3 regions of the Halomonas sp. SL18_1 genome follow, and region 2 is predicted to be linked to each of the others. Evidence: predicted binding sites of a transcription regulator. Region 2 holds the regulator's gene; each other region holds the start of a gene.
The links. The regulator PhoB, encoded in region 2, activates phosphate uptake and scavenging genes when phosphate is short. The targets are predictions, from matches to a motif close to TGTCATANNNNTGTCANA.
Positions count from the first base shown of each region.

Region 1 (3,980 bases), 3.6 Mb from region 2:
TCGGTGGTGGCGGTGGATCTCCGGGTGGCGGACATGGCCACCCTGAGCGCCCAGTGGGACAAGCTCGCCGAGCGTGACGACCACCGGGAGTGGGGCAAGGCGATCGAGCCCCTGGTGGTCAGCGGCTCCACCCGCTGGGAGATCTACCGCGTGGTGGAGTAAGGCGGCTGGCGCCACTCGCTGCGCCGTGGTGGTGAAGACCGCCGCGGCGCTCATCGCCATGCCCACGCCGGTGGAGCCGGAGAGAGCCGATCTACTCAAATCACCCGCTTGCGAATCCAGGCGCTGACCTGCTCGACGCCGATCACCACCACCAGGATGGCAAGGATCACGGTGAGGGCCTGGTCGTAGCGGAACAGGTTCATGGCCGCGGAGAGCTCCACGCCGATGCCGCCGGCGCCCACCAGGCCCAGTACCACGGCGCTGCGCACCGCCTTCTCCACCGAAAAGAGGCTGGTCGCCACGAAGGAGGGCGTGCACTCGGGGATGATGGCACCGCACACCACCCCGCTACGCGAGGCGCCGGTGGCGGCTAGGGCCTGGCCGGGGCCGGGTCCACCTCCTCGATGCGCTCGGAGAAAAAGCGCGCGCAGAAGCCGATGGTATCCATGATGATGGCGAGAATGCCCGCTAATGGACCCAGCCCCACGGCGACCACGAAGATCAGCGCCCACACCAGGTCGGGCACGGTACGTAGCGTCGCCACCACGTTGCGAGCGATGACCCGAACGAGGGGGTGCGGACTGGTGTTGCGGGCACACAGCAGGGCCATGGGCAGGCTCAGGATCACCCCGAACACCACGCCGACGATGGCCATCTGGAAGGTTTCCAGCATGGCGACGGCGATGACGTCCCAGCGGGCGAAGTTGGGCGGCATCGCCTCGCCGAAGAAGGTGCCCAGATTCGCGACGCCACGCAGCAGCCGGTCCGGGTGGATATCGGCGCTGGTAAAGCCGCTGATGAAGAAGGCCGCGAAGGCCAGCAGCAAGATGAAGGCGATGGGGGAGGGCCGTTCAAGCCTGGGCGGGGCGTCGCGGTGCGGCGATGAATCGCTCATCGGTAGCGGCCTCCTGTGGTGTGACGGTCTGGTAGAGGGCCGTGATGTCGGCGTCGCCGATCTCGGCGGTGGGGCGGTCGAAGGCAAGCTGACCGCCGTGCAGGCCGATCAGCCGCTCGCCGAACTCCCGAGCCAGGTCGATCTGGTGCAGCACGCAGAGCACGGTCATGCCGCGCTCGCGCACCACCGACCAGAGCAGCTCCATCACCTCGCGGCCCGCACGGGGGTCGAGACTCGCCACTGGCTCGTCGGCCAGCACGATCTCGGCGTCCTGCATCAGCATGCGAGCGATGGCCACGCGCTGCTGCTGGCCGCCGGAGAGGGTGTCGGTGCGGCGCGGCGCCAGGTGGGCGAGGCCCACCCGCTCAAGTGCCTGCATGGCGTCCCGTCTCGATTCGCGGCTGGCGGTCAGGGCATGGCTGGCCAGGATCCCGCGGCGGCCCATCAGGCCGAACAGGACGTTCTGCAGCACCGAGAGGTTGCCGACCATGTTGAACTTCTGGAAGACGCAGCCGATACGCTGGCGCAGCGGACGCAGCTCGCGGCGGGAGGCGCGGGCAAGGTCGAGGCCGTCCAGTACCAGGCGCCCCGTGGTGGGGCGCTCGAGACCGGTCAGGCACTTCATCAGCGTCGACTTGCCGCAGCCGTTGTGCCCAAGGATCACAACGCCCTCCCCGGGAGCCACCTCGAACGACAGCCCGCCCAGGGCGCGGGTGCCGTCCGGGTAGATCTTGGTTAGGTCGCTTACGGTCAATTGCATACAGCTCACACTTAGTCGCTGAGGCCCAGCAGGGCGTAGGAGTCGCGCACCACGTCGTACTCGGCGTCATTCACGCGAACCATCTCGGCGCCGATATACTTGTCACGCTCGCCCGGGGCGAGAATTGCCTGCAGCAGGCCCTCCGGGTCGGCCATGAAGGCCTCCTGGATCTCGCTCACGCAATCCGCGGCGATATGCGGGCCGGCCACCATCGGGTCGCCCGGCATGTCCTGGCCGCGCTCGATGATGCGGTAGTTCTCCTCGCCGTGCTGGGCAACGAAAGGCGCGAAGTCGCGCACGCCGGTACCCACGGCGTCCACCTCGCCAGAAGCCAAGGCCTGCATGCGGGCACCGTCGAGCAGGGTGATCTGCAGGTCGCGGTCAATGTCCAGGCCGGCCTGGTGCAGCATGTAGCTGGGCATGATATGGCCGGTGGTGGAACCGTGGTCCTTCATGGCCACGTGCTTGCCACGCAGATCCTCCAGGGTCTCGATGTCGCTGTCGGTGGAGGCGATGAACACCGAGTAGTACTCCGGGCGTACGATGGCGCTGATCGGCTGGATGCCCTCGACGCGCTCGGCCATCAGCACGTACTCCGAAGGACCGGCCAGCACGATGTCGACCTGCTCGAAGCGCAGGGCGTTGATGGCGGTAGTGCGGTTGCCCACTGGGAAGAACTCCACCTCGACACCTAAGCGCGACTCAACTTCCTCGACAAATTCATTGAAGGCGCGCTGAAGTTCTTCTGTGCCTTCAATACCGGTATCGGCAAAGCGCAGGGTGGAGGGGCAGGACTCGGCGGCCTGGGCCTGGCCAGTAGCGAAGAGCGCGGCGGCAATGGTCAGGGGCAGCATCGACTTGATCATGGAGAACCTCTTGGCAAGCGGTGTGAATAACTGCGTTAGCGGTTGCCAACCTTGCCAAGGTGATGTGACAGAGGGGCTTCACGATCATGACCGTTTAGTGACGCCGGCTGGGGGATGATGACGAATCAGTGTATCGACATGAGATTGGCACATAACTGACATTTTGGGCCGTTATGATCGAGGCCAAAGAACAAGAATAGGGTGCCTTTTGCGGTGCCTCTACTAACGCCAATCGTCTACATGATCGTTCGTCCAAGGGAATTTATGATGATGAAGAAATCTCTCATTTCCAGTGCCATCGCCAGCGTCTTGCTGGCATCTTCTGCGGCCCATGCGGCTAAGGTTTATGATCAGGATGGCACCAGCCTCGATCTCTATGGTCGCATCGCCATGGGCGTAGAGTCCGGTGGTAATGCAGAGGATAATGGTAGTGAGTTCGTTAACGTGGGCTCTCGCCTGCAGCTGACCGGCAGTAGCGTGATCAATGATGATCTGCGTGGTTTTGCGCGGGTGCAGTGGCGCTTCAATGGTGATGAGCGTGACCAGTCGTCGGGCTTCAGCGAAGTGCGCAACAGCTACCTGGGGGTGGAAAGCGCTACTTTCGGCACCCTGATCGCCGGCAACTATGACAGTTTTTACAGTGACCTGGTGGCCGCACCCTTCGATGTTTACATCAACAAGGGGTTTGAAATCGGCGGTGGCGGTCTTCAGGCGCGCGGCGACTCCCTGGGCTACATCACACCGAACCTGGAAGGCTTCAAGGCCTTTATCTCAGCCAAGCACTACAGCAGCAACGATGCGGCTCCCGGGGAGTCGTCCGAGATAGTCACCCAAGGCGGCGTGAGCTATGAAACAGGGCCGTTCGGCATTGCCCTGGGCTATGTGGATGACAAGGATGGCGTCGCTGGTGGGGCCGGAGAAGTGCTTTACGGGGCTACCGCTTCCTTCGCCTTCAACGATGCCTTCTCTGCCCGTATCGGCTACGAAACGCAGGATGATAATTTCGACACTATCGGCTTGGGTGGCACCTTCTCCACCGGTCAGTGGCGCTTTCATGCCGACTACTACAACAAGGATGAAGAAGCCCAGTCAGGCAGTCGAGATATCTGGGTGGCTGCCGCGCACTATCGACTCTCCAGCAGTCTCGACTTCTTCGTCGAGTTCATGGATGAAGAAGCGAGAGACGGCGACGCCAACGATGATGCCTATTACATTCTGGGTGCGCGGTATCATTTCTGAGGCTGTCTCGGGGTGCCTGGCAGTGTGACCCTGCCCGGCGACCCTCTAGTGTCTGTTT
Region 1 covers NZ_JBVTRK010000001.1:3,976,457-3,980,436, reverse strand. Annotated here, with positions in the region: gene ACSJDS_RS20325 (hypothetical protein) at 1-162, shown strand, start outside; gene ACSJDS_RS20320 (PhnE/PtxC family ABC transporter permease) at 258-503, opposite strand; gene ACSJDS_RS20315 (PhnE/PtxC family ABC transporter permease) at 533-1,057, opposite strand; gene phnC (phosphonate ABC transporter ATP-binding protein) at 1,014-1,817, opposite strand; gene phnD (phosphate/phosphite/phosphonate ABC transporter substrate-binding protein) at 1,829-2,683, opposite strand; gene ACSJDS_RS20300 (porin) at 2,951-3,922, shown strand.
Region 1: phnD (phosphate/phosphite/phosphonate ABC transporter substrate-binding protein) is a predicted target of PhoB. The motif match lies at 2,829-2,846, and genes of this name have one in related genera.

Region 2 (3,980 bases):
CAGTCGCGCCATCGGTCCGGTGCTCAGCGTGATGTGGATCCTACGCGCCCTGGAGCGGGTCGGCGATCATGCCGACAACCTGGCCGAGTATGTCATCTACCTGGTCAAGGGGCTGGACATTCGCCATATGGACCCGGACGAGCTCGACGAGAGCGCCCTGACCCGCAAGGGCTGAGCCGAACGGAAGGGGGCGGCGAAGGGCGGTGCGACACCGGGGCCAGGCGAGTCAACGCCACAAGCTGCTATCATCGGCCTATTGAGACTGGTTTTCCCAAGGTATGACAAGGAACTCGCCCATGCGTCCGACCTCTTTCCTGCTGCTGGCCGCCGGCCTGCTGCTGGCCACGCCGGCCCTTGCCCACGACTATCGGCTCGGCGATGTGCAGATCTCCCACCCCTTCGCCACCCCGGCGCCGCCCAGCGTGCCCCACGGGGCGGCCTATGTCGATATCACCGTGGAAGGCGAAGAACCGGCGGTGCTGGTTGGGGCCAGCACCCCGGCCAGCGACACCGTGGAGCTGCATGACATGGCGATGGACGACGGCGTGATGCGCATGCGCCAGGTGATGCAGATCGAGGTGCCCGGCGGCATCACTCAGACCATGCGTCCCGGCGGCGGCTACCACCTGATGCTGATGAACCTGGTGGCCCCGTTGCGCGAGGGGGATCGCTTCCCGATGACCCTGGAATTCGCCGAGCGCGGCGAGGTCGAGGTGGAGGTCTGGGTGCAGAGTGCGGGCGAAGGCAGCGCCGACGCCGATGACCACCACCATCACTGAGGCGACACCCGGCTGAGCCGCTGCGGCGCCCGCTATCGGCGCCGCGGCGGGATCGGCACCGCCGAGCCACGGGGCGCAGAGGCGTCTTGGGCCGCGCGTAGCCGCGCCTGAGGGAAGATGCCGGCAAAGCACGCCCCCTGGCCCGGGTGGGAGACGATCTCCAGCCGGGCGTCGTGGCGCAGCAGCACGTGCTTGACGATTGCCAGCCCCAGGCCGGTGCCGCCCGTGGCGGTGCTGCGCCCCTTGTCGACCCGGTAGAAACGCTCGGTGAGCCGCGGAATGTGCGCCGGGTCGATGCCCTCGCCGTCATCTTCCACCTCCAGGCAGGCTCCCTCGGGGTGGGGCTTCCAGCGCAGCACGATCTGGCGACCCTCGCCGGCGTAGCGCACGGCGTTGAAGGCCAGGTTGGAGGCGGCACTGCGAATCTCCTGCTCGCTGCCGACCAGCCGCCGGGACGTCTCGATTTCCACCACGATTCGCTGGCGGCCGCCGGAGAGCGCCTCGGCGTCGCGGCGCACGCACTCGAGCAGTGCGCCGATGTCCAGCGGTGAATGATCCTCGCCGCCGCGGTCGATCTCCAGTCGCGACAGCAGCAGCAGGTCGTTGACCAGGTTCTGCATGCGCGTGGCCTGCGCCTGCATCTGGCCAAGCCCGCGGGCCAGCCGCGGCGGCAGCTGATCGGCATGGTCGCCGTAGGTTTCCAGGTAGCCGGTCAGCACGGTCAGCGGGGTTCTCAGCTCGTGGGAGACGTTGGCCACGAAGTCGCGACGCATCTCCTCCAGGCGGTGCAGGCGGGTGATGTCGCGGGCCATCAGCAGACGCTCGTCGTCGCCGTAGAGGGTGATCTGGTACTGCAGGATCATGCGCTCGTCGATGGGCGAGGCCAGGGTCAGCGGCTCGCGGTAGTCGCGGGCGTTGAAGTAGGCGACGAAACGCGGGTCACGCACCAGGTTGGTGATGTGCTGGCCGCGGTCGTGGGCGGCGTCCAGGCCCAGCATGCGCTCGGCGGCGCTGTTCCACCACTCCAGGTCGCCGTGCTGGTCGAGCATCACCACGCTGTCGCGCATCGCCTCCGAGGACTCCTGGATACGCCGTAGGGCGGTGCGCAGGCGGCTCTGGGTCAGCCGCTGTCCCTTCTGGTAGCGATACAGGCGGTCGAACAGCTCGCCCCACAGGCCGTTCGCCGAGGGGGGCTCGCTCTGCGGATGGCGGGTCAGCCAGCGGTGCAGGGCGCGCAGCTGGCGAAGATGGTAGAGCAGGCAGGCCGTCAGACCGGCGGCCAGGCCCAGTGCCGGCGCCGAGAACAGCCAGCCGACCAGGCTGCCCGCGGCGGCCAGCCAGGCCAGGCGCCACAGCTCACGGCTCCACGGGCGGGCCACGTCAGCCCTTGGTGGAGAACCGATAGCCGGTGCCGCGCACGGTCTGCACCAGGTGCTGGTGGCGCTCGCCCAGCGCCTTGCGCAGGCGGCGGATATGCACGTCCACGGTACGCTCCTCCACATAGACATTGCCGCCCCAGACCTGGTCGAGCAGCTGGCTGCGCGTGTAGGCGCGCTCCTGGTGGGTCATGAAGAACTGCAGCAGGCGGTACTCGGTGGGGCCGATCTCCAGGGCGCGGCCGTCGGCGCTCACCCGGTGGCTGACCGGGTCGAGTTCCAGCCCCTCCACCGTGACCGGATCCTCCACGCCCTGGGGGGTCGCCCGGCGCAGCACCGCCTTGAGGCGTGCCACCAGCTCCCGCGGCGAAAAGGGCTTGGTGATGTAGTCGTCGGCGCCGGCCTCGAGTCCCTGGATCTTGTTGTCCTCCTCGCTCTTGGCGGTGAGCATGATGATCGGGATCTCGCGGGTGGCCTCCTCGCGCTTGAGTCGCCGGGCCAGTTCGATGCCGCTGGTGCCGGGCATCATCCAGTCCAGCAGCAGCAGGTCGGGGCGGTGGTCGACCACCATGGCGTGGGCCTCCTGGGCGTTGTCCGCTTCCAGTACGCGGTAGTCGGCCATCTCCAGCGCCACGGCGATCATCTCGCGAATCGGCGCTTCATCATCGACGATCAGAACGGTCTTGGCGGTCATCCGGAAGCCTCGTGATCAGTGACGGGTCGATGACGATATGACCATGTCATGATGACAGTTGGATGACAGCGCCGCCAGCGCCGCTCAGCCGTTCACCGCCGGCCAGAGGGTGAGGGCCAGGCCGGCGAACACCAACAGTCCCGACCAGTGGTTGTTGAGGAAGGCTCGGAAGCAGCGGTCGCGGTCGCGCTCCCGGATCAGCCACTGCTGATAGACGAAGGTGGCCGCCATAGCCGCGAGCCCCGCCCAGAAGAAACCGCCCAGGCCCAGGCGCACCCCCGCCCAGGCCAGCAAGGCTAAGGTCGCCCCTTGCAGCAGCCCGATCATCAGCCGGTCGGCGCGCCCGAACAGCACGGCAGTGGACTTGATGCCGATCTTCAGGTCGTCATCGCGGTCGACCATGGCGTACTGGGTATCGTAGGCCACCGTCCACACCAGGTTGGCGGCAAACAGCAGCCAGGCCTCCAGCGGCACGTGGCCCAGCACCGCGCCGAAGGCCATGGGAATCGCCCAGGAGAAGGCCGCGCCCAGGAACAGCTGGGGCAGGTGGGTGTAGCGCTTCATGAAGGGGTAGATGAAGGCCAGCACTACGCCCCCCAGCGACAGCAGCACGGTGAACAGGTTGGTGAACAGCACCAGCACGAAGGCGGCCATCACCAGGATCAGGAACAGCGCCTGGGCCTCGCCCTCGCTGATTCGGCCGGTGGCCAGGGGGCGGTGCTCGGTGCGTTTGACGTGGCCGTCGAAGTGGCGGTCGGCGTAGTCGTTGACCACGCAGCCGGCGGCGCGCATCAGATAGACCCCGGCAACGAAGATCAGCAGGATACGGCGCTCGGGCAGGCCCTGGGCGGCCACCCACAGCGCCCAGAGGGTGGGCCACATCAACAGCCAGGTGCCGATGGGCCGGTCCAGGCGCATCAGGTGCAGAAATCGGGAATCCGGGCGAGGCCGGTGGGGTGCAGCACGGAACGGTCCATCGATGCCTCCTCAGTCGATGGCGCTCATCCTAACGTGAAGGTAGCCCCAGTTCATCCGCCATGGCGTCGAGAAAGAACTCCTGAACCAGCACCGCGAAACGCCGGTGGCGGAACACCGAGCGCCGTCCCCAGGGGCCGCGGGAAGGATGAAAGG
Region 2 covers NZ_JBVTRK010000001.1:342,658-346,637, reverse strand. Annotated here, with positions in the region: gene phoU (phosphate signaling complex protein PhoU) at 1-175, shown strand, start outside; gene ACSJDS_RS01790 (copper chaperone PCu(A)C) at 297-779, shown strand; gene phoR (phosphate regulon sensor histidine kinase PhoR) at 812-2,158, opposite strand; gene phoB (phosphate regulon transcriptional regulator PhoB) at 2,160-2,849, opposite strand; partial or broken gene ubiA (4-hydroxybenzoate octaprenyltransferase) at 2,934-3,826, opposite strand; gene ACSJDS_RS01770 (chorismate--pyruvate lyase family protein) at 3,856-3,980, opposite strand, start outside.

Region 3 (3,980 bases), 3.7 Mb from region 2:
GCTCTACCAGGGACAGAACCGGCAGCCTCGGCGAGACAGGGTCCACCTGCGCAACAATCGTGCTGGCACTGCGTCGCGGTGACTGTGCCGTCAGGCCGTGGCTGGGCAGCAGCGGCGACACCTGGCGCGGTGGCTCGGCACAGGGTCGGGCGAAATAATAGCCCTGCAGCAGCACGAGCCCACGGTCCAGCTCCCAGAGACAGCGCTGCTCCTCGGCGGTTTCGACACCTTCCGCAATCAGTTCACATCCCAGGCTGCGGGCCACGTCCAGCAGCGAGCGCAGGAACTCGCGCTTGTCGGGAGAACTATCGATCCCGGCGACGAAGTGACGATCCAGCTTGACCATGTCCGGACGCAATTCCGCCCAGTGGCGAAGGCTGGAGTGACCCGCCCCCAGGTCGTCCAGGGCCACTCGAAAGCCCATCTCCCGATAGTGGTCCATGGCCTGTCGCATCGCTTGGTAATCCGCGATGGGAAGATGCTCGGTAAGCTCGATTACCACCCGCTCCGGTGCCAGCCCACCTCTATCCAGATAGGCCAGGGTCAGCCCCTCTCGAAAGTCACGCTCCAGCAGGGTCGAGGGCATGACATTGAGGAACAGCTTTCCTCCAAGCCCCAGCGCCACAAAACGTTCGATGGCCAGCCGCCGGCAGAGCAGGTCCAGCTCCACTAGCAGACCGGCCTGCATGGCGCTCTCGAAAAGCCGCTGGGGAGCGTGCAGCGGTGAATGCTGTGGACCACGAATCAACGCCTCATAGCCGTGGATGCGGCGTTGCCCCATATCGACGATGGGCTGGAAGTAGGGCGTCAACTGCTCCCCAACGATGATCGCCTCCAGCAGGTGTTGCTCGCTCGGTGTCATGCCCGCACTCGTCGCCATGAAAAGCCATAAGGATGCGGCAGTGCGATGGCAAATCCATGACAGTCGAAGCGTGTCACTGAAGCATCGCCATGGACACGAACTCTCATCAGCCCCACCGCGACCGACCAACGCCCCGAGGCAGGCTGGATACATGATGTCAGCCACCCACCATCACCTAACCGACATTTTTCTGCCACCGCGATGTCATCGCCTGTCACTAATATCGGCGGGAAAAGTGTTCATTTTCATCATTGGCCCATGGGTCGCCGCAGACGCAAGGAGAGCATCATGCCCGCATTTTCATTGAAAGGCCTGGCCGCCGGCATCGCCGCAGCCAGCCTGTCGCTGTCCGCTCATGCCACCGTGGAGGTGCAATGGTGGCATGCTATGGGCGGCGAACTCGGCGAGATACTGGAAGGCATCACCGAAGACTTCAACGCCTCCCAAGAGGAGTATCGGGTTCGCCCCAGCTACCGGGGCAACTACACCGAGACCATGACCGGTGCCATCGCCGCCTTCCGCGCCGGCCAGCATCCCCACATCCTGCAGGTGTTCGAGGTCGGAACTGGCACCATGATGGCCGCCGAAGGCGCCGTCTATCCCGTTTACCAGCTGATGGAAGACCATGGCCGAGCCTTCGATCGGGAGGCCTTCCTGTCGGCAGTGGTGGGCTACTACACCGATACCCGCGGCAACATGCTCTCCTTTCCCTTCAACTCCTCCACCCCGATCCTCTACTACAACCGCGATGCCTTCGAGGCGGCGGGGCTCGAGGGTGCGCCGCAGACCTGGGAGGACGTCGAAGCCTATTCACGCCGGCTAAGCGAGCAGGATGCCGCCAGCTGCGGCTTCACCACCTCCTGGCCGAGCTGGGTGATGCTGGAAAACTTCTCCGCCATGCACGACTCGCCGCTGGGCACCCTGGAAAACGGCTTCGGCGGCCTCGAAACGGAGTTCGTTTTCGATAACGAGCTGGTGGCCCGCCACTGGGACAACCTGAAGACGTGGCAAGACGAGGGCGTGTTCCGCTGGGGTGGACCGGGACCGGGCAGCGACGCCGCCCCGATGTTCTATTCCGGTGAGTGCGCCATGTTCTTCGGTTCTTCGGCAGCCCGTGCCGGCGTGCTGGCCAATGCCGATTTCGCGGTCGGCTACGGCATGCTGCCCTACTACGCCGACGTAGAGGATGCGCCGCAAAACTCCATCATCGGTGGTGCCACCCTATGGACGCTGCGCGGGCACAGCGAGGAGGAGTACGCAGCCGTGGCGGCCTTCTTCGATTACCTCTCCGAGCCTGAGGTGCAGGCCGACTGGCATCAGCGCACCGGCTACCTGCCGATCACCCATGCCGCCTGGGAGCTTAGCGAGGCACAGGGTTTCTATGCCGAGAACCCGGGCACCGAGATCTCCATCGAGCAGATGACCCTCAACGAGCCAACCGAGAACTCCAAGGGGCTGCGCTTCGGCAACTTCGTGCAAATTCGCGACATGATTTCCGAGGAGATGGAAGCGGTGATGGCCGGACGCAAGAGCGGCGAGCAGGCCAGCGCCGATGCGGCACGGCGCAGCAATGCCCTGCTTAGGGATTTCCAGCAAGCCAATCAATAAGAACAGCCCTTTCGCGCCGCCCTCCCCTGGGAGGGGGCGCCTTTTTCATCGTCTTGCCGAGCAATAAATCATGCAGACCAAACGCATGACGTTTCCCGGTCGCTGGCTGCCCTATGCGTTGCTGGCGCCTCAGGTCATCATCACCCTGATCTTCTTCATCTGGCCGGCGGGACAGGCGCTGTACCAATCGCTGCTGCGCGAGGATGCCTTCGGCCTGAGCACCACCTTCGTCGGGCTGGCCAATTTCTCCCGGCTGTTCGAAGACGCCTACTATCTCAACTCCCTCTCGGTCACCGCCGTGTTCGCCTTGGGCACGACCCTGCTCTCGATGAGCGCGGCCCTACTCCTGGCAGTCACCGTCAACCGAATGCTTCGCTCCCGAGATGGCTACACCATCCTGCTGGTGTGGCCCTATGCCATCGCACCGGCCATCGCCGGTGTGCTGTGGTGGTTCATCTTCAACCCCTCCATTGGCATCGTGCCCTACGTGCTCGACATGCTGGGCTACCGCTGGAACCACCGCACCTCGGGCACGGATGCCATGATCCTGGTGATCATCGCGGCGGCCTGGAAGCAGATCGCCTACAACTTCCTGTTCTTCCTGGCCGGGCTCCAGTCGATCCCGCAGTCGCTGATCGAGGCCGCAGCCATCGACGGTGCCGGTCCGGCCAAGCGCTTCTGGACCATCGTCTTCCCGCTGCTCACCCCCACCACCTTCTTCCTGCTGGTGGTCAATGTGGTCTACGCCATGTTCGACACCTTCGGCGTCATTCATGCCACCACCCAGGGAGGCCCGGCCCAGGCGACCAACATCCTGGTCTACAAGGTCTACGCCGACGGCTTCGTGGGCATGAACATCGGCAGCTCGGCTGCCCAGTCGGTGATCCTGATGGCCATCGTCATCGCGCTGACGGTGATCCAATTCCGCTTCATCGAACGCCGCGTCAACTACTGATTCCAAGAGGCACGCAACATCATGGTCGAAAACCGGCCCTGGGGCAACCTGGTTGCCCATCTGATCATCATCCTCGGCGTGGCCCTGGTGCTGTTTCCGGTCTACGTGGCCATCGTCGCCTCCACCCAGGGGCCGGGCGAGTTCCTGCGCGGCACCCTGCCGCTGGTACCAGGTAGCCACGCCCTGGAGAATTACCGCGCCATGTGGCAGACCGGCCTCTCCCGCGCCGGTGCCCCGCCGGCAGGCCAAATGCTCTGGAACAGCCTGGTGATGGCGCTGGCCATCACCCTCGGCAAGCTGTCCATCTCGCTGCTGTCAGCCTTTGCCATCGTCTATTTTCGCTTTCCCTTCCGGATGTTCTTCTTCTGGATCGTCTTCATCACCCTGATGCTGCCGGTGGAAGTACGCATCATCCCCACCTTCCGCGTGGTGGCGGACCTCGGCATGCTCAACAGCTTCGCCGGCCTCTCCATCCCCCTGATCGCCTCGGCGACCGCCACCTTCCTGTTCCGCCAGTTCTTCATGACGGTGCCGGAAGAACTGCTGGAAGCCGCC
Region 3 covers NZ_JBVTRK010000001.1:3,997,741-4,001,720, forward strand. Annotated here, with positions in the region: gene ACSJDS_RS20430 (GGDEF domain-containing protein) at 1-862, opposite strand, end outside; gene ugpB (sn-glycerol-3-phosphate ABC transporter substrate-binding protein UgpB) at 1,151-2,470, shown strand; gene ugpA (sn-glycerol-3-phosphate ABC transporter permease UgpA) at 2,541-3,425, shown strand; gene ugpE (sn-glycerol-3-phosphate ABC transporter permease UgpE) at 3,447-3,980, shown strand, end outside.
Region 3: ugpB (sn-glycerol-3-phosphate ABC transporter substrate-binding protein UgpB) is a predicted target of PhoB. The motif match lies at 907-924, and genes of this name have one in related genera.